Regions from separate parts of the Streptococcus porcorum genome, predicted to be linked through region 1. Evidence: riboswitches for the same ligand, from Rfam matches in the RefSeq annotation. Region 1 holds a riboswitch; the other holds the start of a gene.
The links. Region 1 has a riboswitch for preQ1 ahead of ACVRWY_RS04345 (nucleoside hydrolase). Riboswitches for the same ligand answer to the same signal wherever they lie in the genome.

Region 1 (12,046 bases):
AATGGCGCTCCTTAGGAACGTAACCATTATCATGAGGGTTATGACGCAGCTTTTATCATTGATCCAGACAGTAATAATATCGAGGCTGTTTGTCACAAAGAGGAATACAATTAGAAAAGAGAAAAAATTAATGTCTAGAAAATTAGTAACGATTATTGATGTGCCTAAGCATGTAGGAGAAGAAGTGACTATTGGTGCTTGGGTTGCCAACAAATCTGGGAAAGGTAAGATTGCCTTTCTTCAACTCCGAGATGGCTCTGCTTTTTTCCAAGCAGTTGCTTTTAAACCAAATTTCCTTGAAAAATTTGGTGAAGAAGAAGGAGCTGCTAAGTTTGATACTATCAAACGTTTGAGCCAAGAAACGTCAGTTTATGTGACTGGCATCGTCAAAGAAGACGAACGTTCAAAATTTGGTTATGAACTTGATGTGACTGATCTTGAAGTGATTGGCGAATCTGTTGATTACCCTATCACACCAAAAGAACACGGTACAGACTTCTTGATGGACAATCGTCATCTCTGGTTGCGTTCACGTAAGCAGGTTGCCATTCAGCAAGTTCGTAATGCGATCATCTATGCCACTTATGAATTTTTCGAGAAAAATGGCTTTATCAAGTTCGATAGCCCAATCCTTTCTGGAAATGCTGCTGAAGATTCAACAGAGCTTTTTGAAACAGATTATTTCGGAAGCCCAGCCTATCTCAGCCAATCAGGTCAGCTTTATCTTGAAGCTGGTGCTATGGCACTTGGTCGTGTTTTCGACTTCGGTCCTGTTTTCCGTGCGGAAAAATCTAAAACTCGCCGTCACTTGACAGAGTTCTGGATGATGGATGCCGAGTATTCCTTCCTCTCACATGAGGAGTCGCTTGATTTGCAAGAAGCATATGTTAAAGCTTTGATGCAAGGGGTTATCGACCGTGCTCCACAAGCACTTGAAACTCTTGAGCGTGATGTTGATGCTCTAAAACGCTATATTGCAGAACCATTTAAGCGCGTGTCTTATGATGATGCCATCAGCCTTCTTCAAGAGCATGAAGCAGATGAAGATACAGATTATGAACATTTGGAGCATGGGGATGACTTTGGCTCACCTCATGAAACATGGATTTCAAATTACTTTGGTGTCCCAACCTTTGTGGTTAACTATCCAGCAAGTTTCAAAGCTTTCTACATGAAACCAGTTCCTGGTAATCCAGAGCGCGTGCTTTGTGCGGACCTTTTAGCCCCTGAAGGTTACGGTGAAATCATTGGTGGTTCTATGCGTGAGGATGATTATGATGCCCTTGTTGCTAAGATGGATGAGCTTGGCATGGACAAGTCAGAGTACGAGTTCTACCTTGACCTTCGTAAGTACGGATCAGTGCCACACGGCGGCTTTGGTATCGGAATTGAGCGAATGGTGACCTTTGTTGCTGGTACAAAACACATCCGCGAAGCCATCCCATTCCCACGTATGTTACACCGTTTGCATCCATAAACAAATGATAGATTAAGAAAGCAACCGTCTATTGTCACAGGTTGCTTTCTATTTTAAAGATAAGCTGATAGTGAATAGATGAGATAGCTAGTTTACAGTTTTCTAAATGAAGAAAGGATATCATGAGCTATAAATTTTTACTATTTGACTTAGACAATACCTTGCTAGATTTTGAGGCTGCCGAAGAGTTTGCCTTGGATGAGCTGTTAAAAGAGCAAGAAGTAGAGGCGATTGAGGCTTATAAGGCTTACTATAAACCGATGAACCAAAGCATGTGGCAAGATTTAGAACAGGGAAAAATAGCAAAATCTGAGTTAGTGAATACACGATTTTCTAAATTGTTTTCACATTTTGGCCGTGAGGTTGATGGTAAGGCTTTAGCTAAGGCTTATCAAAATCATCTCTCAAAGCAAGGACAGCTGTATCACGGTGCTAGGGAATTGTTGGTCGATTTAACAGCTAGAGGTTACAAGCTCTATGCTGCTACAAATGGTATTGCCGCTATCCAAAAGGGACGTCTAAAAGTATCAGCTCTAGAGCCCTTCTTTCAGAAAATCTTTATTTCAGAGGAAGTAGGTAGCCAAAAACCAGAGGTTGCATTTTATCATCATATCGCAAACTCTATTCCAGGATTTAACAAGTCTGAAGCCTTGATGATTGGAGATAGCTTGAGTGCAGATATAAAAGGCGGAAATGATTTTGGGATTGATACAGTTTGGTATAACCCTAAAAAGAATCAAACGTCCTCCTCTTTACATCCAACTTATGAAGTACCGTCTTATCAGATGTTATTGGATTTGTTATAAAAAGTCTTCGTTAATGAAGGCTTTTTATTTTTTAGTATTATGAAACCTAGGAAAATATTTTGTTTCAATTCACCTCTTCTTTTTCATGAAAATGTGCTATAATGAATGCATAAAATATTAGCGAAAACTGACAAAAAAACCATACAGATTGCATGATTTTTAATGATTCGGTAATATTAAAAATACCATTATCAATCTTTTTGGATTGCTTATGAAAAGGAAAGAAGGAGAAATGATGAAAGGATACGGAAAAAAACATTTAGCCAGTAAAGCGTTTCTGACCATTCCTATGGTTTTAGCTTTTGTGGGAGGCATTCAAGCTCAGGCAGAAGAATTGGTGACCACAGAGTCTAGTCAGCCAGAGGTAACTTTAACTCAAAGTAGTGTAGCTGAGGTAAAAGGTGTACCAGAAACTAATGCTTTAACTACAGCCTCTTCAGAGTCTCAAGCTACGGTGACATCTCAGCAAGAAAGTAGTGAAACTAGCACGGAGCTTTCCTCCAATGTTGGCTCAGAAGTGACTTCAAGCACAGCCTCTTCTGAAACAGCGAGTTTAACCAGTGCTTCTCAAACAAGCAGTCTTTCTTCTGAGACTAGTTCGGTAAGTTCTACGCCAGTGACAGCCAGTTCAGAAAATACAGTCTCTAGCGTTAATACAACTGCTAGCACAACCAGCTTGACGAGTGAGTCAGCGGTGCTTTCTTTGGTGCAAGGTTATGCGGCAGACGTGACTAATCTTCCAGTGACTAGTGTGGCGCAAAAAGATCAAGCCTTGACCATTCAGTACAACCGTCCGATTAGTTCCGATGAAGTGATTAAGATTGCAGTTTGGTCAGACCTTAAAGGTCAGGATGACCTTAAGTGGTACACGGCAGACAAGTTAGGTGCAGCCTATGTGGAGTTGAAAAATCATCGCGATTATGGTAAGTACAATATCCACACTTATGCTGATCGTAGTGGTCGCATGGTGGGCTTAAATGCGACTGAACTGACAGTTGTTGCTCCAGCTAAACCTGCCATTACCGTATCCTCTAAAAGCGTTTCTGTTTTTGACGTCACCATTTCTAATGTTCCAAGCACCATCTCTTCGGTTAAGGTTCCTGTATGGACAAATCAGAATGGTCAGGATGATTTAGTTTGGTACACTGCGAACAAACAAGCTAGTGGAACTTATCAGGTAACAGTTGACACTAAAAATCATAAGTCAGAAACTGGTCAGTATCACATCCATGCTTATGGTCAAGCATCAGGTAGTCTTCAGTTACAAGGTTTGACCACGGCAACATACACTGTCACACCTTCTCAAGCAGACACTGTTAAACAACCAAGTGTGTCAGTTGTAGCAAAAGGTGAAACAGCTTTTGTTGCGACAATCACTAATGTTCCAGGCACCATCTCTTCTGTTAAAGTTCCTGTATGGACAAATCAGAACGGTCAAGATGACTTGGTTTGGTACACCGCGAGCAAACAAGCTAGTGGAACTTATCAGGTAACAGTTGAAGCTAAAAATCATAAATCTGAAACCGGTCAGTACCACGTTCATTTTTATGGACAAGAAAGTGGTCGTAGTCAGTTAGTTGGTTTAGCTGCAAGTACTTATACGGTTCCGACACCAAAACCAAAAGAGACCATGGCGACGACATCTACGGTTAAAGTAAGCACAAGTGACTACCAGAAAGAAAATGGAAAAGTAACTGTTGTCGTAGATACGGATGCAGAAGCTTCATCGGTTAAACTTGTTCGTGTCGCAGCTTGGTCTGAAAGTAATCAATCTAACTTAAAATGGTACACTGCAGCCGAGTCAAAAAATGGTCAGGTTCAGATTACTGTTGATACAGTCAATCATAAGTATATTGATGGAAACTACACGATTCATACCTATATTGATTATCAAGATGGCTCTACAAAAGGATTTAACCTAGGTCAGTATAACCTCCAAGTGCCAAAAGACAAAGCACAAGTGTCAACAACCTATAAAGGAACAGGAGTCTATGGTGTGACCATCAATCATGTGGTCACTAAGGGAGAAGTGGTCTTTGCAGTTTGGTCTGAAAAAAATGGACAAGATGACTTGAAATGGTATGGTGCAAAAGCAGTTAGTCCAACAACTTATGAAGCAACATTTGATAGTAAGCAGTATGCCGATGCTGGAAATTATATGATCCATGTCTATCAAAAACTGGACGGTAAAATGCAGTTTTTAGCATCAAGTACGCAATATGTTGAACGAAATCGTTATGAAATGCCTGTCTATAGCCAACGAGATGGACGTTGGGGAGGTCTTCAATATGGTTTGTTTAACTTGGCAACAGCTGGTTGCGTGCCAACCGCCTTATCAATGGTTTTCTCATCTCTGACTAACCAGGATATCAAACCAACTACGGTCGCTAATTACCTATATCATCAGACCAATCATTTCAATAAATATTTTATAGGAACGTCTAGTCTTGGAATTTTTGAAGCAAGTAAAAATTGGGGCTTAAATACAACCGTATTAAACAGCCAGTCAGCTTTAGAGAATGCTTTAAAAGAAGGGCATTATGTTGTTGCAGCTGTTCAATATAATAAGTTTGTGGCAACAGGATCTCATGAAATTGTTTTAAAAGGCTACCAAAATGGTCAAACTCTTGTAGCGGATCCTTATACAGGAAAAACAGAGTGGTATCCTGTCAGTCGAATCTTTTTAGAAGCAAGTACAGATAAAGATGATACAGCACATAAAGGCAAACCCTTTATCAAAATTACAGATTAGCTTGAGCTAATGGAATATTTATCGTCTTTTAGTTTACTTTTAGCACTAGGAATGAGCCAAAGCCCTAACTGGAGTTAGATAAGGCCAGTTAACGCAGTAATAAAAGAAAAACTAAATGACAATATAAGAAAATAACATCCCCCTCATCAGTAACTAGGTCGTCTAGGTTTTACAAGAGGGGGATTTTTATATTAAAAAACCTTAGAAAGACTAATTTCTAAGGTGGTTGCGAGTTATTTTTCTTTTAACAGTTGGAAGTTTAGTTGATCTTTGAGTTGTTTGATGAGAACAAATACAAGCGTTAAACTGACTAGGCGATCGAGATAGTCGGTTAGGATTTGGACGATGATCAAGCTAGTTGTTAGATTCATCCCCATAGCATGAAAGATTTGAGCTAGAAGACTGGAGCCACTTGAGGTGATGCCTTTAAAAAGGACGACAGTTATACTGGCAGAAATAAGTGTTCCAATTAGAGAGAGCGGGATGGTTAGGATCGCCAATCGTTTGAGCTCTGCTTTTTTTCTAAACATAAAGCCAGCTAAAAGAACGGTCACAATTGCAACGGGAGCATAGTAAATGGCAAAGATATCTGTTGTCAGCCAACTTAATAGGGCACTTAAAATAGCAGTTAAAGCTCCAAGCCATGGTCCAAATAATATAGCGATAAGAAGACTTCCGACCATGTCAAGATAGATAGGAAGTTTTAGAAAGAGAGCAATGTTGCTACCAACATAGTTAAGGGCAATCGCAAGAGCGATAAAGATAATAAGATGAGTTTTTTGTCTAGTTTTCATAGAAACCTCCGAGATTAAGTTGTAAAATGTCCTGTGAAATGACCTCCTTTGGTTGGTCTAAGATTGTCGTCAAAAAATCTTGCCAAAATCTAAGGGTATCAACCTCTGTTAAGATTTTACTATTGCTGTCTTTTTGATAAAAATGCTGAGCATCAACAATACTTTGTCCCAGTGCGATACCATCTGTGACAATATCAGTGTAGCTGTTAAAACCATGACAAATATTGGGATCAATAAGATAAGCTAGCGCCAGTGGATCATTGATGACACAACCTAAGAGATGTTCATACTTCCAATGAAAGTCGAAGTAAAAGCGAGTGATTTTTTCAATAAAGGCAGTTAGTTCAGAAGGAAACTTTTTTAAGTACTCTAGATGATTTGGGCTAAGAACAATTTTTCGGGTGACATCAAGACCTACCATTTCAACGCATCTTTTAAGGTGCTTGAAAACAAAGTTTGCTGCATGAGGATCACACCAATAGTTGTATTCTGCCACAGGAGAGCAATTGCCATTTGATTTAAAGTTACCTCCCATGCTGATAAAACGAGAGCAGTTTTCGCCCAAATTCTTATTTTTTTCTAAGGCTAAAGCGATATTAGTCAGTGGACCTAAAGATAGAATGGCGGTGTCTTGTTTTTGCTTAAAGTAATCTGCTAGATAGTCATATGCCTTTTTGATCTCAGGTCTTTTATTACAGTTTTGTTTTAAAAAAGTTTCACCTAAACCATCCATACCATGTGTGTCTTGAGCAGAGATAAAGGGGCGTTTCAGAGGAGTTTCTGCGCCTATATAGATGGGAATGTCTAGTCTATTGACAAGTTCTAAGATGAGGGCACAATTTTCAAATCCAAGCTGACTAGGAACATTTCCGCATACAATGGTAATGGCAACAACTTCTAAATTAGGGTGTTTGAGGGCGTAGATGAGGGCAAGAGCGTCATCAATACCTGGATCACAGTCGATAATAACGTGTTGTTTCGTCATATTTAACCTTTCTAAGATAACATTAGGGATAATAAAAAGAGAGAATGAACAGTTTAAATAAGGTTCATTCTCTCTCCCAGTACAGCAAAAAGAAATGGAGCGGGTAAAACCCAATACTCCACAAAAACTAGTTTAATCAAAATAATGATGCGACTTAGTTTTTTATTCTGGGAAGTTTTCGAACCAGTCTAGGATCATTGTCCTAATTTATTTGCATAGATATATTTTACTATTAAATCATTCATCTGTAAAGATGAGATTCGTTCGCTAAATCGTGGAAATTTTCTGACGATTTTGTTAAAATAAAGCTATTAAAGTTAAGGAGAATGATATGGTTAAGACAATTCATACAGATCAGGCCCCAAAAGCAATTGGCCCTTATGTTCAAGCGAAAGTGGCAGGTAACTTGCTATTTGCTTCTGGACAAGTTCCTCTCTCTCCAGAAACAGGCGAGATTATCGGTGAAACAATTGAGGAACAAACCAAACAGGTTTTAAAAAATATCTCAGCTATTTTAGAGGAGGCGGGAACAGATTTTGATCATGTGGTCAAGACAACCTGTTTCTTAAGTGACATGAATGATTTTGTTGCGTTTAATAGTGTCTATCAGACAGCTTTTAAAGCTGATTTTCCAGCACGATCAGCAGTAGAGGTGGCAAGATTACCTAAGGATGTCAAGGTAGAGATTGAAGTGATTGCTTATCTAGGTTAAAAGGAGAGAAATCTCCTTTTTATTGTTTTTATGACATAGGTTTCAGGTTAGGAATATGTTATAATGGCAATAGTAGATTAAAAGATAGAAGAGGGGAAGTTTCAATGTCTGAACATCAAATCAATCTTGTGATTGTCACTGGAATGAGTGGAGCAGGAAAAACTGTGGCTATCCAGTCATTTGAGGATTTAGGTTATTTTACAATAGACAATATGCCACCAGCGCTCGTACCGAAATTTTTAGACTTAATTGAGCATGGCAGTGACTATGATAAGGTTGCCTTGGTTGTGGATATGCGCAGTCGTCAATTTTTTTCAGAAATTAATAGTATTTTAGATAAAATTGAAAGTAATGACAACATCAACTTTAAAATTCTCTTTTTAGATGCAACAGATGGTGAATTGGTGTCACGTTATAAAGAAACGCGTCGTAGCCACCCGTTAGCCGCAGATGGACGTGTCTTGGATGGCATTGAGTTGGAACGGGAATTACTAGCTCCTTTGAAAAGCATGAGTCAAAATGTTGTGGATACAACAGAATTGACCCCACGTCATCTAAGAAAAACCATTACTGAGCAGTTTTCTGCTAAAGAGCAAGTGAATCAATTTCGTATAGAAGTGATGAGTTTTGGCTTTAAATACGGTTTACCCCTAGATTCTGACCTTGTATTTGATGTGCGTTTTCTACCTAACCCTTATTACCAAGTAGAGCTTCGTGAAAAAACAGGACTCGATCAAGAAGTATCGGACTATGTTATGAATCACCCAGAATCAGAAGATTTCTATCAAAACTTAAAAGGCTTGTTGCAGCCGATATTGCCTGGCTATCAAAAAGAAGGAAAATCAGTACTGACCATTGCAATTGGATGTACAGGAGGACAACATCGCAGTGTTGCTTTTGCCAGACGCTTAGCAAATGATTTATCCAAAGATTGGCATGTTAATGAAAGCCATCGTGATAAGGATAGACGTAAGGAAACGGTGAATCGTTCATGAGAAAACCTAAGATAACAATAATAGGTGGCGGAACAGGTATTCCCGTCATTCTTAATAGCCTTCGCCATTTTGATGTGGATTTGACCGCTATTGTCACAGTAGCTGATGATGGAGGGAGTTCGGGTGAACTGCGTAGTGCGATGCAATTAACCCCACCAGGTGATTTGAGAAATGTGTTAGTAGCCATGAGCGACATGCCTAAATTTTACGAGAAAATCTTTCAGTATCGTTTCGCTGAAAATGATGGCGCTTTATCTGGTCATCCTCTTGGAAATCTCATTATTGCAGGTATTTCAGAAATGCAGGGCTCAACTTATAACGCCATGCAGATTTTGACGAAGTTTTTTCATACAACAGGTAAAATCTATCCCTCCAGTGAAAATCCTTTGACCCTCCATGCGATTTTTAAAGATGGTCATGAAGTAGTAGGAGAGAGTCATATTGCTAATTATAAGGGGATGATTGATCATGTTTTTGTGACAAATTCCTACAACGATGATGAGCCAACTGCTAGTCGTAAAGTAGTTGAGGCGATTATGGAAAGTGACATGATTGTGTTAGGACCGGGCTCTTTATTTACCTCAATTTTACCTAATCTTGTGATTAAAGAAATTGGGCAGGCCTTGTTAAAAACCCAAGCAGAAGTTGCTTATGTCTGCAATATTATGACACAATACGGTGAAACTGAGCATTTTACAGATGCAGATCATGTTCGCGTCTTACATGAACACTTAGGACAACCATTTATTGATACAGTTTTAGTCAATATTGAAAAAGTTCCGCAGGCTTACATGGATTCTAATCGTTTTGATGAGTATCTTGTACAGGTTGAACACGATTTTCAAGGACTAAGAAAAGAAGTTCCTCGCGTGGTGTCCTCAAATTTTTTACGTTTAGAAAAAGGCGGAGCTTTCCATCACGGAGACTTGGTGGTTGAGGAGTTGCTTCGGATTATTCAGGTGAGAAAATGACTTTTACCATCAAAGTAAAAGAAGAGCTACTGCAACTGGTTCATCAGGATAAAAGTGAACTTTCTGCCATGATTAAGATGTCTGGAAGTTTAGGATTATCAGGTTCAGGCTTAACACTTTCTATTACAAGTGAGAATGCAAAAATAGCTCGCCATCTCTATGCCTTACTAGAGAGGTTTTATCACACACAGGCAGAAATTAAATACCATCAAAAGACCAATCTTAGAAAAAATCGTGTTTATACAGTTTTTTTAGAGGAAAATGTTGAGGCCATTTTAGCTGATTTGAAATTAGCCGATTCATTCTTTGGCATTGAAACAGGTATTGAGCCTGAGATTTTAAATGACGATGAAAAAGGGCGAGCCTATTTACGAGGAGCATTTTTGTCCAATGGTAGCGTCAGAGACCCAGAGACTGGTAAATACCAATTAGAGATTTTTTCAGTTTATTTAGACCATGCGGAAGATTTGGCGAATTTGATGAAAAAATTTATGTTAGATGCTAAGGTGATTGAGCGAAAAAAAGGTGCGATAACGTATTTACAAAAAGCTGAAGATATCATGGATTTTTTGATTGTTATCGGTGCAATGGAAGCTATGTCAGAATTTGAACAGGTCAAAATTTTGCGGGAAACGAGAAATGATCTTAATCGTGCAAATAATGCAGAGACAGCCAATATTGCTAAAACTATTACAGCTAGTATGAAAACGATTAATAATATTATCAAAATAATGGACACTGTAGGATTGGATGCTCTTCCTGTTGAACTTCGTCAAGTTGCACAGGTTAGGATTGCTCATCCAGATTATTCTATTCAACAGCTGGCGGATAGCTTAGATACCCCTCTTACCAAGAGTGGTGTTAATCATCGTTTAAGAAAGATTAATAAAATAGCAGAAGAACTATAAGGAGAAAATGATGTGTACCACGATTTTAGTTGGAAAAAAAGCAAGCTATGATGGCTCAACTCTTATCGCTCGAACAGAAGATTCACAAAATGGTGTTTTTACCCCTAAAGCATTTAAAATGGTTTTACCTAATGATCAGCCACGGGATTACCAGTCTGTTTTATCTCGGTTTTCTATCACCTTACCCGATAATCCCTTGGCCTATAGCTCAGTTCCTGATGCGCTAGGTGAAGAAGGGATTTGGGGGCAAGCAGGTATTAATGAAGTTAATGTTGCCATGAGTGCTACAGAAACCTTAACCACTAACAGCCGTGTACTCGGTGCAGATCCTTTAGTTGAAACAGGGATTGGTGAGGAAGATATTTTAACTTTGGTATTACCTTATATCAAGTCTGCGCGTGAGGGTGTTAAGCGTTTAGGAGAACTGCTAGAGGCTTATGGGACTTATGAATCAAATGGTATCGCATTTGCTGATTTGGATGAAATTTGGTGGATGGAAACAGTCGGTGGTCACCACTGGCTTGCTAGACGTGTGCCAGATGATGCTTATGTGGTGGTTGCTAATCAATTAGGGTTGGATCATTTTGAGTTTAATAATACAGATGATTATATGTGTTCGAGTGATTTAAAAGACTTTATTGAAGACTATCACTTGGAATTAAATTACTCTAATGAACATTTTAACCCACGTTATGCATTTGGTAGCCAAAGAGATAAAGATCGTCACTATAACACCCCTCGTACTTGGTTTATCCAAAAATTCTTTAATCCTAGACTAGAACAAGATCCACAAAGCTTCTTTATCCCTTGGAGCCAGAAGCCCTATCGTAAGATTACAGTTGAAGATATTAAGTATGTCTTAAGTGGTCACTATCAAGACACGGTGTATGACCCTTATGGTCCAGAAGGATCAAGTGTCACACAAAGATCGTTTCGTCCTATTGGAATCAATCGTACCAGCCATACAGCGATTTTACAACTTCGTCCAGATTGCCCTAAAGAAACAACGGGGATTCAGTGGATTTCCTTTGGTTCGATGCCTTTTACCACCAGCGTTCCCTTCTTTACACAGGTAGCAACAACACCAACGTATTTCTCGAATACAGGTGCACAAGTATCAACAGATAGTTTTTATTGGGCAAATCGCCTAATTGCAGGTCTAGCAGATGCGCATTTTAAAAAGCACGAGGGCATTATTGAGGATTATATCCAAGAAACCATGGCGCTAGGTCAAGCTATGATTCATCAAGTTGATAAAAAAATGGCTCAAGGTGGAGTAGTTGATTTTGAAAAAGAGAATCAACAATTAAGTGATCAGATTGAATCTAAGACTAATCAGCTCTTAGCTAAAATTTTATTGGATGCTAGTAATTTGATGACCAATCGATATGAGGTTAGTGACTAAAAAATTTGATAGCATAAAGTCAAATATAAAAGTGTTTAATCAGACTAAAAAGTCGAAACTGATAAGGTTTCGACTTTTTTTTGAAAAATTTTTCAAAAAAAGCTTGCAAAATCTTTTTGATGTGATATACTTAACCAGTAAACAAAAAAGATTAACCAGTTAAGAAAAGAGGGGTTTCATGAAAAAGAAATGGTTACTTGGTCTAGGGTTAGCATCTGCATTGGCTTTAGGGACAGCAGTG
Region 2 (12,046 bases), on a different contig from region 1:
GCTCCTTCTTCAATTTTCACCTTAGGGAAAATGATAGAACGTTTGACACTAGCATCTTTGGCAATATGACAGCTACGTGAAATAATGGAATGATCAACTGTACCTTCAATAACACTACCAGATGCAAATTGAGAATTCGTCACATGTGATCTATCATCAAAGTAAGTAGATTCTTCGTTTTTAACCTTGGTATAGATTTTTTGGTTAGAATAAAGTAAAGAGTAGAATTTTTGTGGATCTAACATATCCATATTCGCATCATAATAAGATTTCACAGAGTTGATATTTGCTACATAGCCTGTGTATTCAAATCCTAGTGCTTTTGATTCTACCAATAATTGTCTCAATAAGAAGCGTAATTTCATTGGGTCTTCTTTTTGAACTTCTTCTTCTAATTTTTCAATCAACCATGGTGTATTAACGATATAAATCCCTGTTGACATTTTCTCTAAATCACCATTAACATCTGTTAACTCTTTTTTCCCAACAACAGTGTCAGTTTCATCCATCACAAGAATTTCATTGACAGGAGATAGCTGTGCTTTAGGAAGCTTTTTATAGACCACTGTCATTTCACGTTGATTGGCATTGTGTAAATGAAGTACCTGTTGAAGATCGATGTTACATAATATATCGCAACCCATATAAATCGTTTGATCACTGCCAGAGCGTTTTAAGTAAGTCAAGATTTGCTCGTAGTAGTCTTTGTCTGCAGTATCAATTTCATCATCCGCATTATGAAATCCTAAGAAATAATGACTTAAAAGCGTGTTTAAGCCCCATTCACGACCACTACGAATATGATCAAAAATTGAACGGATATTTTGACCACGGAAGATACCGTAAACACTTCGGATACCAGCATTTGCAAGATTTGATAATTGAAAGTCAATCAAACGATATTTCCCATCAAAAGGAAGATTAGCAAGAGGACGATTTGCCGTTAAGTCCCCCATATCATGATAACCAACTGTGTTTCCTAAAATTGCAGAATATTTATCAATCTTCATTTGGTACCCCCACTACCTCATTATATCCAACGACTTGTACTTCTTCTGTGCCATCAATGACAACACCCTCACCAATTTCTGCGCCTTCACCAATGATGGCACGTGTAATTTTAGCACCCGCTCCAATCTTAGCACCACTCATGATAAAGCTATCTTTAATCTCTGCGCCTTCTTTAACCTGAACATTTGTAGATAAGATAGAATGTTCCACCTTCCCTGATACAAAACATCCATCAACAACGAGAGAATCTTTCACTTCTGCTTCAGCTGTAATAAAGTTTGGTGGTGCAATTTGGTTTTTAGAGTAGATTTTCCAAGAACGATCACGACTATCTAACTCATTATCAACAGCAATATACTCCATATTGGCTTCCCATAGGGATTCGATTGTCCCTACATCTTTCCAATAGCCGTTGAAGTTATAAGTGTAAACTCGCTCACCAGAGTCAATATAAGCTGGAATGACATTTTGTCCAAAGTCAGACATATCAATAGTATTTTTCTCAGCATCTACTAACATTTCACGAAGGCGTTTCCAAGTGAAAATATAGATTCCCATAGAAGCCTTTGTTGATTTAGGCTCTGCTGGTTTTTCTTCAAATTCAACGATACGATCGCTAGCATCAGTGTTCATAATCCCAAAACGACTAGCTTCTTTTAATGGAACATCAATAACGGCAACTGTTAAGCTAGCTAAATTGTCCTTATGCGTTTGTAGCATATCATCATAATCCATTTTATAAATATGGTCACCTGATAGGATTAACACATATTCTGGATCAATACTATCAATATAGTCAATATTTTGATAGATAGCATGACTAGTTCCCTGAAACCAACGATTTCCTTCTGTAGCGGAATAAGGCTGTAAAATCGTTGCACCAGAATCAATACCATCAAGCCCCCAGGCTGATCCATTACCGATATGACTATTAAGAGCTAAGGGTTGGTATTGTGTGATGACACCAACATTGTTAATACCTGAATTGGCACAGTTGGACAAGGCAAAATCAATAATGCGATAACGTCCACCAAATTGAACAGCTGGCTTAGCAATACTTTGTGTCAATTTCCCAAGACGTGTTCCTTGACCACCAGCAAGGATTAGTGCTAACATTTCATTCTTCATCTAGTTCTTCCTTCCAAGAATTTATTATTTTTTTAAACGACGTTTAATTTTCCAGATACTTGCCCCAAGCGCTGGAAGTGTAAAGCTTAATGTGTGATCGTAGTGTTTCCAAGACCCTCTTTGAGTTCGAGTGATAGGGTTATTTTCTTTCCAAACACCACCAAATTCTTCCCGTTCTGTATTTAAAATCTCTTCGTAAATCCCTGCTTGAGGAAGACCTATGGTAAAATCTTTTCGCTCAACAGGAACCATATTAAAGACACACACTAAGAGATCACCCTTCTCATTTTTTCGGATAAATGATAGGACACTTTGGTCACGATTATCTGCATCAATAATCTCTATACCATCATAAGAATCATCAATTTGCCAAAGTACTTTATGGTCTTTGTACAACTGATTCAAAGTAGATGTGAACTCTTTCATTTTGGCATTCATCTCATCTTCAAGATTAGACCACTCTAAACTTTCATCATATTTCCATTCTAAAAACTGTCCAAATTCACTTCCCATAAAAAGAAGTTTTTTACCAGGATGACAGATTTGATAGGTATATAAATTGCGAAGTCCTGCAAATTGATTATAACGATCCCCCCACATTTTATGCATCATGCTTTTCTTACCATGTACAACTTCATCATGTGAAAATGGTAAAACAAAATTTTCACTAAACAGATACATAAAGCTAAAAGTAACCAAATTAAAGTCATACTTACGATAAACAGGATCTTCCTCATAGAATTTTAGAATATCATTCATCCATCCCATATTCCATTTATAATCAAACCCTAAACCATCATCTTCTTGATGACCTGTAATGCTTGTCGCCGCTGTTGCTTCCTCAGCAATCATCATCACATCTGGATAATAACCTTTTATGACACGGTTTAATTTTTGTAAAAATCCAAATCCCTCGTAATTGCGATTCCCCCCATCTTTATTGGGTTGCCAAGGACCGCTATCGTAATCTAAATAAAGCATATTACTGACAGCATCAACCCTTATCCCATCAATATGGTAAGTATCAATCCAGAATTTAGCACTTGAGATTAAAAATGATTGGACTTGATTTTTCCCTAAATCAAAGTTCAAGGCTCCCCAACCATAATTGTGGGCGCGATCATGATCTTGATACTCAAAAGTAGGTGTCCCGTCAAAATAGGCTAAAGCATCATCGTTAATCGTAAAGTGTCCTGGTACCCAATCAACCAAAACACCAATATTATGAAGATGGCAAGCTTCAACAAAATCTTGGAACTGTTCAGGAGTACCATAGGTTGATTCAAAAGCAAAATACCCCATTAGCTGATAGCCCCAACTCATTCCCAGAGGATGAGCCATCAAGGGCATAAACTCAACATGAGTATAATGCATGTCAACTAGATATGGAATCAACTCCTCTTTTAATTCTTCAAAATTATAAGGACGACCATCTTCATGAACTTTCCATGAGCCTGCATGAACCTCATAGATATTAACGGGACGTTGTTTAAACCCTAAACGCCTCCTTCTTCCTAACCATAATCCATCTTTCCATTTTTTAGGTTTTAGATGTTTAATCACTGTCCCTGTGCCTGGCCGTTTTTCAAAATATACCGCAAAGGGATCAATCTTTTCAACTACTTGACCACTAGCACGTGTCACCAAATACTTATAAATCTGTCCTTCATTCGCTAGGTCTGTTTCTACTTCCCAGACACCAGCATCATTAGGCGTCATAGGAAGTGGATTTTCTCCCCAATTGGTAAAATCACCAATGACCGAAACTGCTTTAGCATTTGGTGCCCAAACTCTAAAAACATGGTGCTTTCCATCCTCGGCTAAATGACAACCAAAATAATCCTGTGCCTGATAATTTTCTCCAATACCAAAAGTCCACAACGCTTCTTGTGTATCCATTCCATCACCCTTCCATGTGTAACCGTATTCAATATAGCTAATTTTCTGAAAATTAAAAGTAAACAAAAATAACCTGAAAACAATATCAGGTTATTTTTTCTTTTCAAAGACCACTACTGTTAACGGCTCTAGCGATAGTGCGCTTTGTTGTAAGCGCTTTTCATTTGTCACTAGTATATCATATTTTTCATGGTCTGTCATGCTAATTTTCACGTTTTTTCCAATAATATTGAAAATTATTTTAAAAGAACGCTCATCTTTAGTTGTGAAACTAATAAATCCTGAACCATGTTCTGCAGTTTCAACATAAACATGGTTTAAAATATCATCAAATGTTTGATAAGAAAAGCCACTAACGCTTGTTTTCAGTTGAATAATCTGACGGATAAACTCAATACTGGCTTTATAAATAGTCACATTATTCCAATTGACTTGGTTCACTTGGTCTGGAGCATTGTAACTATTCATCGCTCGCTCTTTATCTTCTTGAGTCAACTCAGCATTTTCACCTGTTGGAAAGAGTTTGGTGCGTAAAAATTCTTGCCCCAACTCCATAAAGCTCATCCCTTGCATCAAAAGATTCATAGCTGTTGCGACTTCTACACGTCTAATATGGACATCTTGATTATCATCAGGATTGAGCTCTAAGAAAAGATCGTTTAAATTATAATTATCGTGGGCTTCTACATAATTTAAGACCTGACTTGGCGTTAGATAAGGAGATAACTCACCACTTCCCAAAATAGCTTTAGCCACTTTATCTTCTGTTGCCTCTCCAGAAACAAAACCTTTTTTGAAGTCTCCATAAACTTCCGCTCCTTTAACAGCATCCCTTTGATCATCATTAAAGAAGCCAATTCTTGGCATCTGAGAGGCATTTCCTTTTTTAGCCTTATCTTCTGGCATGAGGCCTGTTCCCATATCCCAACCTTCTCCATAAAGAAGAATATTAGGATCAATAGCATCAACAGCCTTTCTAATCGCATTCATCGTTTCCACATCATGTATCCCCATCAGATCGAAACGAAAGCCGTCAATATTATACTCCTCAATCCAATATAAAATGGAGTCGATCATATATTTTCTAAACATCTCTTTCTCACTAGCCGTTTCATTACCAACGCCTGTTCCATTTTGGAAAGAGCCGTCAGGATTCATACGATAGTAATAATCAGGAACGGATAGTTGGAAAGCAGAATCTCGAGAAGAATAGGTATGATTATAAACCACATCCATAATGACGCCAATTCCAGCATCGTGATAGGCTTGAATCATCTGCTTTAACTCTAAAATACGGACAGAAGGGGCATGAGGATTTGAGGTAAAACTCGCTTCGGGAACATTATAATTTTCTGGATCGTATCCCCAATTATAAGCATAGTCACCATTTTCATCAATTATCTGGTGATGATCAAATAATGGCTGAAACTGAACATAATTAATGCCTAACTGCTTGACATAATCAAAGGCAGTTTTATCCCCGTAAATATTCTTAGTCCCTGTTTCGATAGCACCTAAAAACTTACCACGATTCTCCAATCGAACACCTGACGTCTCAGACTTTGTAAAATCTCTGACATGCATCTCATAAATAACCGCTTGGTTAGGATTGGCTAAACGCCATGTCGCCTCTGCACCATGCTTGACTGAAAAACCTTCTGGCACTAAATCCGCTTTATCAATGACAATAGATCTTCTACCATTTGCAGTGGTTGCAATAGCATAAGGGTCTCTTGTGTCTCTAAAAGTTCGTTTTCGGTAATAGACACGGTAGCAATAAGCCCTATAATTTAAATCCTCTGAAACTGTCGTAAACCAAACACCGTGAGTATTATGTGTATGATCTTCCCAATTTTCAGCATGCCCACGCTCCATTTTAACAACACGCTCAACACTAGATTTATCATCTGTAGAACTATATAAAATCAATTCTACTCTTTGAGCTGTCGGAGCCCATAGCCTAAATTCCGTCTGTTCCTTCTGATAAGAAAACCCTAGCCATCCCGAATAGCCCCATTTACGATCAAATCGATAGCTGTGTAAGGCCATATCAAAAGCATGTGGTTGACGAAAACGATAATGATGACTGGTTACCGCCGCTTGTCTGGAATAATAAACGGTATCATCCCCCTCAACAATCCAGACCTCAGCCTTTGCAATTCCATAATCTCTATGGATACAATAATCCTGTGTTTTTCTTGACCAATCTGAATTTTTCACCATCAAATAAACTTCACTTAAATGATGTTGGGCGGGGTAAGAGAGGTTAGCAACAATCCCAAAAGAATCAAAACGTGCAAAATGGCTATCCCACCCATTTTCACCTTCTATCCACTGCCAGACACTATAATCAAAGTATGAGCCTGATTGGCTATGATAATGTAGTATTACTTGGTTTTCCATCCTCATCAACCTCTTTCATCTCTATCTTTTCATCCAAATATTCGACTTCACGAACAAATTTTTGTGCAATCGCCTCCATTGCTAATTCCTCTGTATCTAGAGTAATCGCATCATCAGCAATCTCATCGGTATTGGCGATAAATTCGATATGATTATTTAAATTTCTTAATTCAACAGGTGCATCTCCTCCATACTCACCATCTAAATTAATCATTAGACGACGCGCTTTTGGATCCTGGGGTTCAATCCTCAAATAAGATGTCTTAATATATTCTAATTTACTATGACTAATATGTCGTCCACCATTTAACATCAAACCAATGATATGGGTAAGTTCAATCAGGTTAGCAGTTTTTACTAGAATTAAAGTGAACTTTCCATCATCTAATTTAGCATCAGGAGCAATGGTTTCAAATCCCCCTACTGAATTTGTCAAGGCCACAAAAATCATAGAGACTTCATCTTCAACAACACCATGGTCATGAAAAATTTTGACAGGTACATTTTGCACCCTAGGCAAGAGCTCTGCCCCTTTAACCAAATAAGCTAAATAGCCAAATACACTTTTAAGCTGACTAGGAACGCTATAGGTTAGCTCTGTCAAACTGCCTGCCGCGGCAATATTAATAAAATATTTTCCTCGATCTGTCTGACCAATATCCATTAAAATGGTTTGTTGTTTCCCAATCAATTTAGCAGCTTCAATAGGATTCCCCCTTGGAACCTTTAAAGCACGAGCAAAATCATTGGTTGTTCCCATTGGAATAATGGCCATTTTGGGCCGCTTTTTCAAAGGAGCGATACCAGAAACCACTTCATTAATTGTTCCGTCACCACCAGCTGCAATGACTAAATCAAAACCAGCTAAACCCGCACGCTTAGCCTCTTTCATAGCTGAATGAGGTTCAGGAGTTGTCTGAAAAGCAGAGGATTCATAACCAAAGCCTTCCAAAATATCTAAAACATCTGCCACACTTTTTTTCATCAATTCCTTACCCGATGTTGGGTTATAAATCAAACGAGCACGTAATCTATGTTTTTCCATTTATTTTCCTCGATACTTAAAGACTTGCTAACCATGATTCATCGCGAATCTCAATGCCGAGCCCCTGTGCTTTTTCAAGTTTTGAACCAGCATCTATCCCTGCTACTAAAAGGTCTGTCTTTTTAGAAACACTAGACGTGACCTTAGCTCCTAAACGTTCTAGTTTGTCCTTAGCTTCACTTCTTTTTAGTGTGGTCAACTTCCCAGTCAAGACAACGGTTAAACCTGAAAGCATGGTATCACTGGCTACTTTTTGTCCTAAGTAAGTGAGATTAACCCCTACTTCTTCTAGTTCTTCTAAGAGTGTTTGACTACCTTGTGTTGCAAAATAAGTTGCTAAAGACTCCGCAACAGCCATCCCTAAACCATCAATTTCAGCAATCTTTTCTTTCTCAGCTTGAACCAGTACTGAAATAGAGCCAAATTCCTCCAAAAGTTGCTTACTGACCTTAGCACCAACATGGCGAATCCCTAAACCAAATAATAACTTTTCAGCAGAATTTGCTTTAGAAGATTGAATCGCATCATAAAACTTCTGAGCAGATTTTTCCTTAACACCATCTAGTTGCAAGAAATCTTCAACTTTTAATTGATAAAGGTCTGCCACATCATGAATCAAACCAGCTTGATAAAGTTTTTCCATTACTGATGGGCCTAAACCAACGATATTCATCGCATCTCGACTAGCAAAATGTTCTAGACGTGCTAAAATTTGACTAGGACAAAGTGGGTTAATACAGCGTAGAGCGACCTCATCATCATAATGTTGTAGCTGACTTTGACAAGATGGACATTGTTGCGGAATCAACATGGGTTCTTGTTGAGCACGCTTAGACATGACCACATTTAAAACTGCTGGGATAATATCGCCTGCTTTATACACCACTACCGTATCTCCGATGCGGATATCTTTTTCTGCAATATAATCCACATTGTGTAGCGTGGCACGACTTACTGTTGTCCCTGCTAACTGTACCGGCGTAAGATTAGCGGTTGGTGTGACAACACCTGTTCGTCCAACAGTCCAATCCACTGATAAGATTTCTGTTTCCTTTTCTTCAGCAGGAAATTTATAAGCTACGGCCCAACGTGGGGCTTTAACAGTAAATCCTAGCTCCTCTTGCATAGCTAAGTCATTTACTTTAATCACGATGCCGTCAATATCGTAAGGCAGTTGATCTCGTTTATTTTGAATATCTTGGATAAAAGCCCAAATATCAGCCATATTCGATGAAACAAGACGAATGGGATTAACCTCAAATCCTAAGTGTTCAAATTGCTGCAAAACAGCTTCTTGGCTAACTTGATCTGTAGGTCCTGCCTCTTGGTACAAGAAAGTTGCCAGATTTCTTTTAGCCACTACTCCTGTATCTAGCTGACGAAGTGTCCCTGCTGCAGCGTTTCTTGGGTTGGCAAACTCCGCCTCACCATTGGCTTGACGCTCTAAGTTGATCTTATCAAAAGAAGCTTTTGGTAAATAACACTCCCCACGTACAGTGATATCGATTGGCTCAGTCAGAGTAAGAGGAATATCACGAACACGTTTTAAGTTTTCTGTAATGTCCTCACCCACACGACCATCTCCCCGTGTTGCACCTACGCTTAGAACTCCCGAAGTATAGGTCAAAGAAATCGATAGACCATCAATTTTTAATTCTGCTAAGTAAGATGCCTTTGGAAATTCTTTTTTCACCCTTTGATCAAATGCCTCTAATTCGTCACGCGAAAAAGCATCCTGCAATGAAAACAGAGGATAGAGGTGTTCATGTTTTCTAAAGCCCTCTAAGACAAGCCCTCCTACTCGGTGAGTCGGACTATCTGGCAAAATCTCATCAGGATAAGCTTCTTCCAAGGCTACCAATTCACGATACAACTGATCATATTGCGCATCAGAAACGGTGGGCTTGTCAAGTGTATAGTATTCTTTGGCGTACTGATTTAAGCGGTCCACCAATTTTTTCATTTGATTCTTCATATCTTTTATTTTAACATATTTTACCGTTTCAAAATAAAAAAGTCTTCCAAATTTGGAAGTTTTTTAGCGAATTTTAAGCCTCAAAATCAATTCGTTGAGATAATTTTTCAATCACTATAGCACCAATCAAAAGTGAAGCTAACTCTCCTATCGCAGTGGTAAACCAAGTCAAAAGAAAAGGAAGACCTGCAATCACTTTTAACTCCAAGGCTATGGTAAACATAGAGGCTGCGAAAAAGAAAGAAAAGTAAACAAAGGCTTTGTTAAGTAAGCCACTATACAATTGTTCTTGACGATAGCGTCCAAAAAGATAAACTCCCAAGGTCACAAACAATAGCGTTGACCCTCCTCCGACAAAGACATCTAACCAACCATAGGTAAAAAAGTTGGCAATCATACAGCCTAGAGTCACTGCAATAATATACTTACGATGATAAAAAGCAAGGAAGTTTAACATCTCAGATACACGAAACTGATATGCTCCATAACTAATAGCATTTAAAGGAGGCGTCACGGTCAATACAACATAAAGTGCAGCTACAATGGCAATCTGAGTGAGATCTTTTACTGATAATTTCATAATTCTCCTTTAGCGGTCATGCCGCGTCTAATATGCTTGGTGAAAGGGAAATAAGCACCAAGGGTTGCTCTAGCAACGTTATCTAGTATAGCATATTTTTTATTTTTTTGATATAGTATCCTTATGAAAAAATTTATATCTAGTGAAGTTTTTAAATATCTCTTTTTTGGAGTTCTAGCAACCCTCGTCTATATGGTAACGCGCATGGCTTTCTTTGCTATCACACATCAAGCTACTCTTTCAGCCGTTATTGCAAATATAACCGCTGTTGTCTTTGCATTTTTCACCAACGACTATTTCGTCTTTAACCAAGTTAGGACAGGCTGGATGGGGCGCTTTGTCAAGTTTTTTGTGGCACGACTCTCAACACTGGCCTTAGATCTTGTTTTAGCTTATCTTTTAGTTGAGCGATTCCCACAAATTATCGGACAATTTGTTAACAACAATCTACAAGTCGTCAATGCGATTGAAACCTTATTTGCACAAGTTTTAATTATCGTTTTAAATTATATCATCAGTAAACTACTCATTTTCAAGGATAAGCATTAAAGAGGATGGAACACCCATCCTCTTTTTGTCTATTTTTATAACCAATTTTTCTCTTGAGCAATCAAGAGAGCATCTGTGCGATTATGGGCATTAAGTTTTGTCATTAGGCTGGTAACGTAGTTTCTGACAGTACCATTTGATAAAAACAACTCTTTTGCAATTTCTTGATTGGACAAGCCTCGTGCAATGCCTTGTAGAACCTCTCTTTCTCTTTGGCTGAGGGGATTACTTGAAAAAGCCATTTCATCAACCAATTCAGGAGAATAGTCTTTCTGACCAGATAAGACCTTATGGATAGTGGTCATCAGCTCCGTAGTTGACCGATCTTTTAAGACATAAGCATCTACTTGCGCTTTTAGCGCTCTTGTAAAGTAGCCTGTACGCTTAAAGGTTGTGACAATCACGACTTTCATCTCTTTATGTGCTCTAATCCACTCTAAGACCTCTAGACCTGTCATCTTAGGCATTTCAACATCCAAAATCGCCACATCTACCTCTTCTTTTTCTAGTAAGCTAATGGCTTCTTGACCATTTCCTGCTTGAAAAACAGCGTCAACATCGTCTTCCATCAATAAGAGTTGACAAAGAGCATCTCGCAACATTGATTGGTCTTCTGCTACCAATAATTTCATCTCCTACTCCTTTCTAAAAGGAAGGCTGAGGCGTACACAAGTTGGATGGTGGCGTGAGAGAACCTCTACCTCTCCTTTGATTAAGGCCAAACGATTTTTTAGCGACTGCAGTTCATCCTCGCTTTGACTGGAAAAACCTTGACCATCATCTGCCATCTCAACTATCAACTGATCCCCCTCATCTGCTAGGCTCAGTATTGCTTGATGAGCAGAGGCGTGTTTGATGACATTATTAGCCAACTCACGCACCATCATGGTTAGACTAGATTGAAGGACTGGAGAGAGGTTTTGGCTGTCATAATCTTTTTTGATTACCAGCTCAATCTCTGCTAGTTCAAAAACTTGTCGCAAGCTTTCTAGTTCTTCATCGAGACTTCTATATTTTAGTTGATTGACAATCGTTCTGACGTCAACCATACTTTTTCTACTTGTTGCATTTAAATCGGATAACTCCTTTTTAACCGCCTCAAGATTTCCTTTGTCCAATTGCTTTAAGGCTAATTCCGTTTTAAGGGTCATCGTAGCAAAAACATGACCCAATGTATCATGAAGATCTTGTCCGATACGGTTGCGTTCATTTTCGGCAATCAAGAGATTGATAGAAGCGTTTTGCTCTTGCAGTTTTTGCTCTGCTTTTTCCTTAGACAATTGCATCCGTCCACCAAAAAACATGGCTAAAGCAAAGGCATGAAGAATAAACATAAAAAGAGTTATATCTAGACTGTAAGGACCAACCATACTCCATATCAACAAACTAGTTAATAAAATACCATAAGACACCGTTCGATAAGTCCACTTATCCTCACTATAGTGCCATGTCAAGA

Region 2: another riboswitch for preQ1. It lies ahead of ACVRWY_RS00475 (QueT transporter family protein); the one in region 1 lies ahead of ACVRWY_RS04345 (nucleoside hydrolase).

What each region holds. Positions count from the first base shown of each region.
Region 1 covers NZ_JBRUDG010000011.1:10,584-22,629, reverse strand. Annotated here, with positions in the region: partial or broken gene ACVRWY_RS04370 (VOC family protein) at 1-114, shown strand, start outside; gene asnS (asparagine--tRNA ligase) at 131-1,477, shown strand; gene pynA (pyrimidine 5'-nucleotidase PynA) at 1,600-2,283, shown strand; gene ACVRWY_RS04355 (GBS Bsp-like repeat-containing protein) at 2,519-5,035, shown strand; gene ACVRWY_RS04350 (ECF transporter S component) at 5,269-5,829, opposite strand; gene ACVRWY_RS04345 (nucleoside hydrolase) at 5,819-6,814, opposite strand; PreQ1 riboswitch class I at 6,963-7,007, opposite strand; gene ACVRWY_RS04340 (RidA family protein) at 7,146-7,526, shown strand; gene rapZ (RNase adapter RapZ) at 7,631-8,521, shown strand; gene ACVRWY_RS04330 (YvcK family protein) at 8,518-9,492, shown strand; gene whiA (DNA-binding protein WhiA) at 9,489-10,400, shown strand; gene ACVRWY_RS04320 (C69 family dipeptidase) at 10,408-11,805, shown strand; gene ACVRWY_RS04315 (zinc ABC transporter substrate-binding protein AdcA) at 11,984-12,046, shown strand, end outside.
Region 2 covers NZ_JBRUDG010000001.1:101,818-113,863, forward strand. Annotated here, with positions in the region: gene glgD (glucose-1-phosphate adenylyltransferase subunit GlgD) at 1-1,010, opposite strand, end outside; gene ACVRWY_RS00450 (glucose-1-phosphate adenylyltransferase) at 1,000-2,139, opposite strand; gene glgB (1,4-alpha-glucan branching protein GlgB) at 2,164-4,038, opposite strand; gene pulA (type I pullulanase) at 4,129-6,441, opposite strand; gene ACVRWY_RS00465 (diacylglycerol kinase family lipid kinase) at 6,410-7,486, opposite strand; gene ligA (NAD-dependent DNA ligase LigA) at 7,503-9,461, opposite strand; gene ACVRWY_RS00475 (QueT transporter family protein) at 9,535-10,044, opposite strand; PreQ1 riboswitch class II at 10,039-10,136, opposite strand; gene ACVRWY_RS00480 (GtrA family protein) at 10,165-10,590, shown strand; gene ACVRWY_RS00485 (response regulator transcription factor) at 10,626-11,222, opposite strand; gene ACVRWY_RS00490 (sensor histidine kinase) at 11,226-12,046, opposite strand, start outside.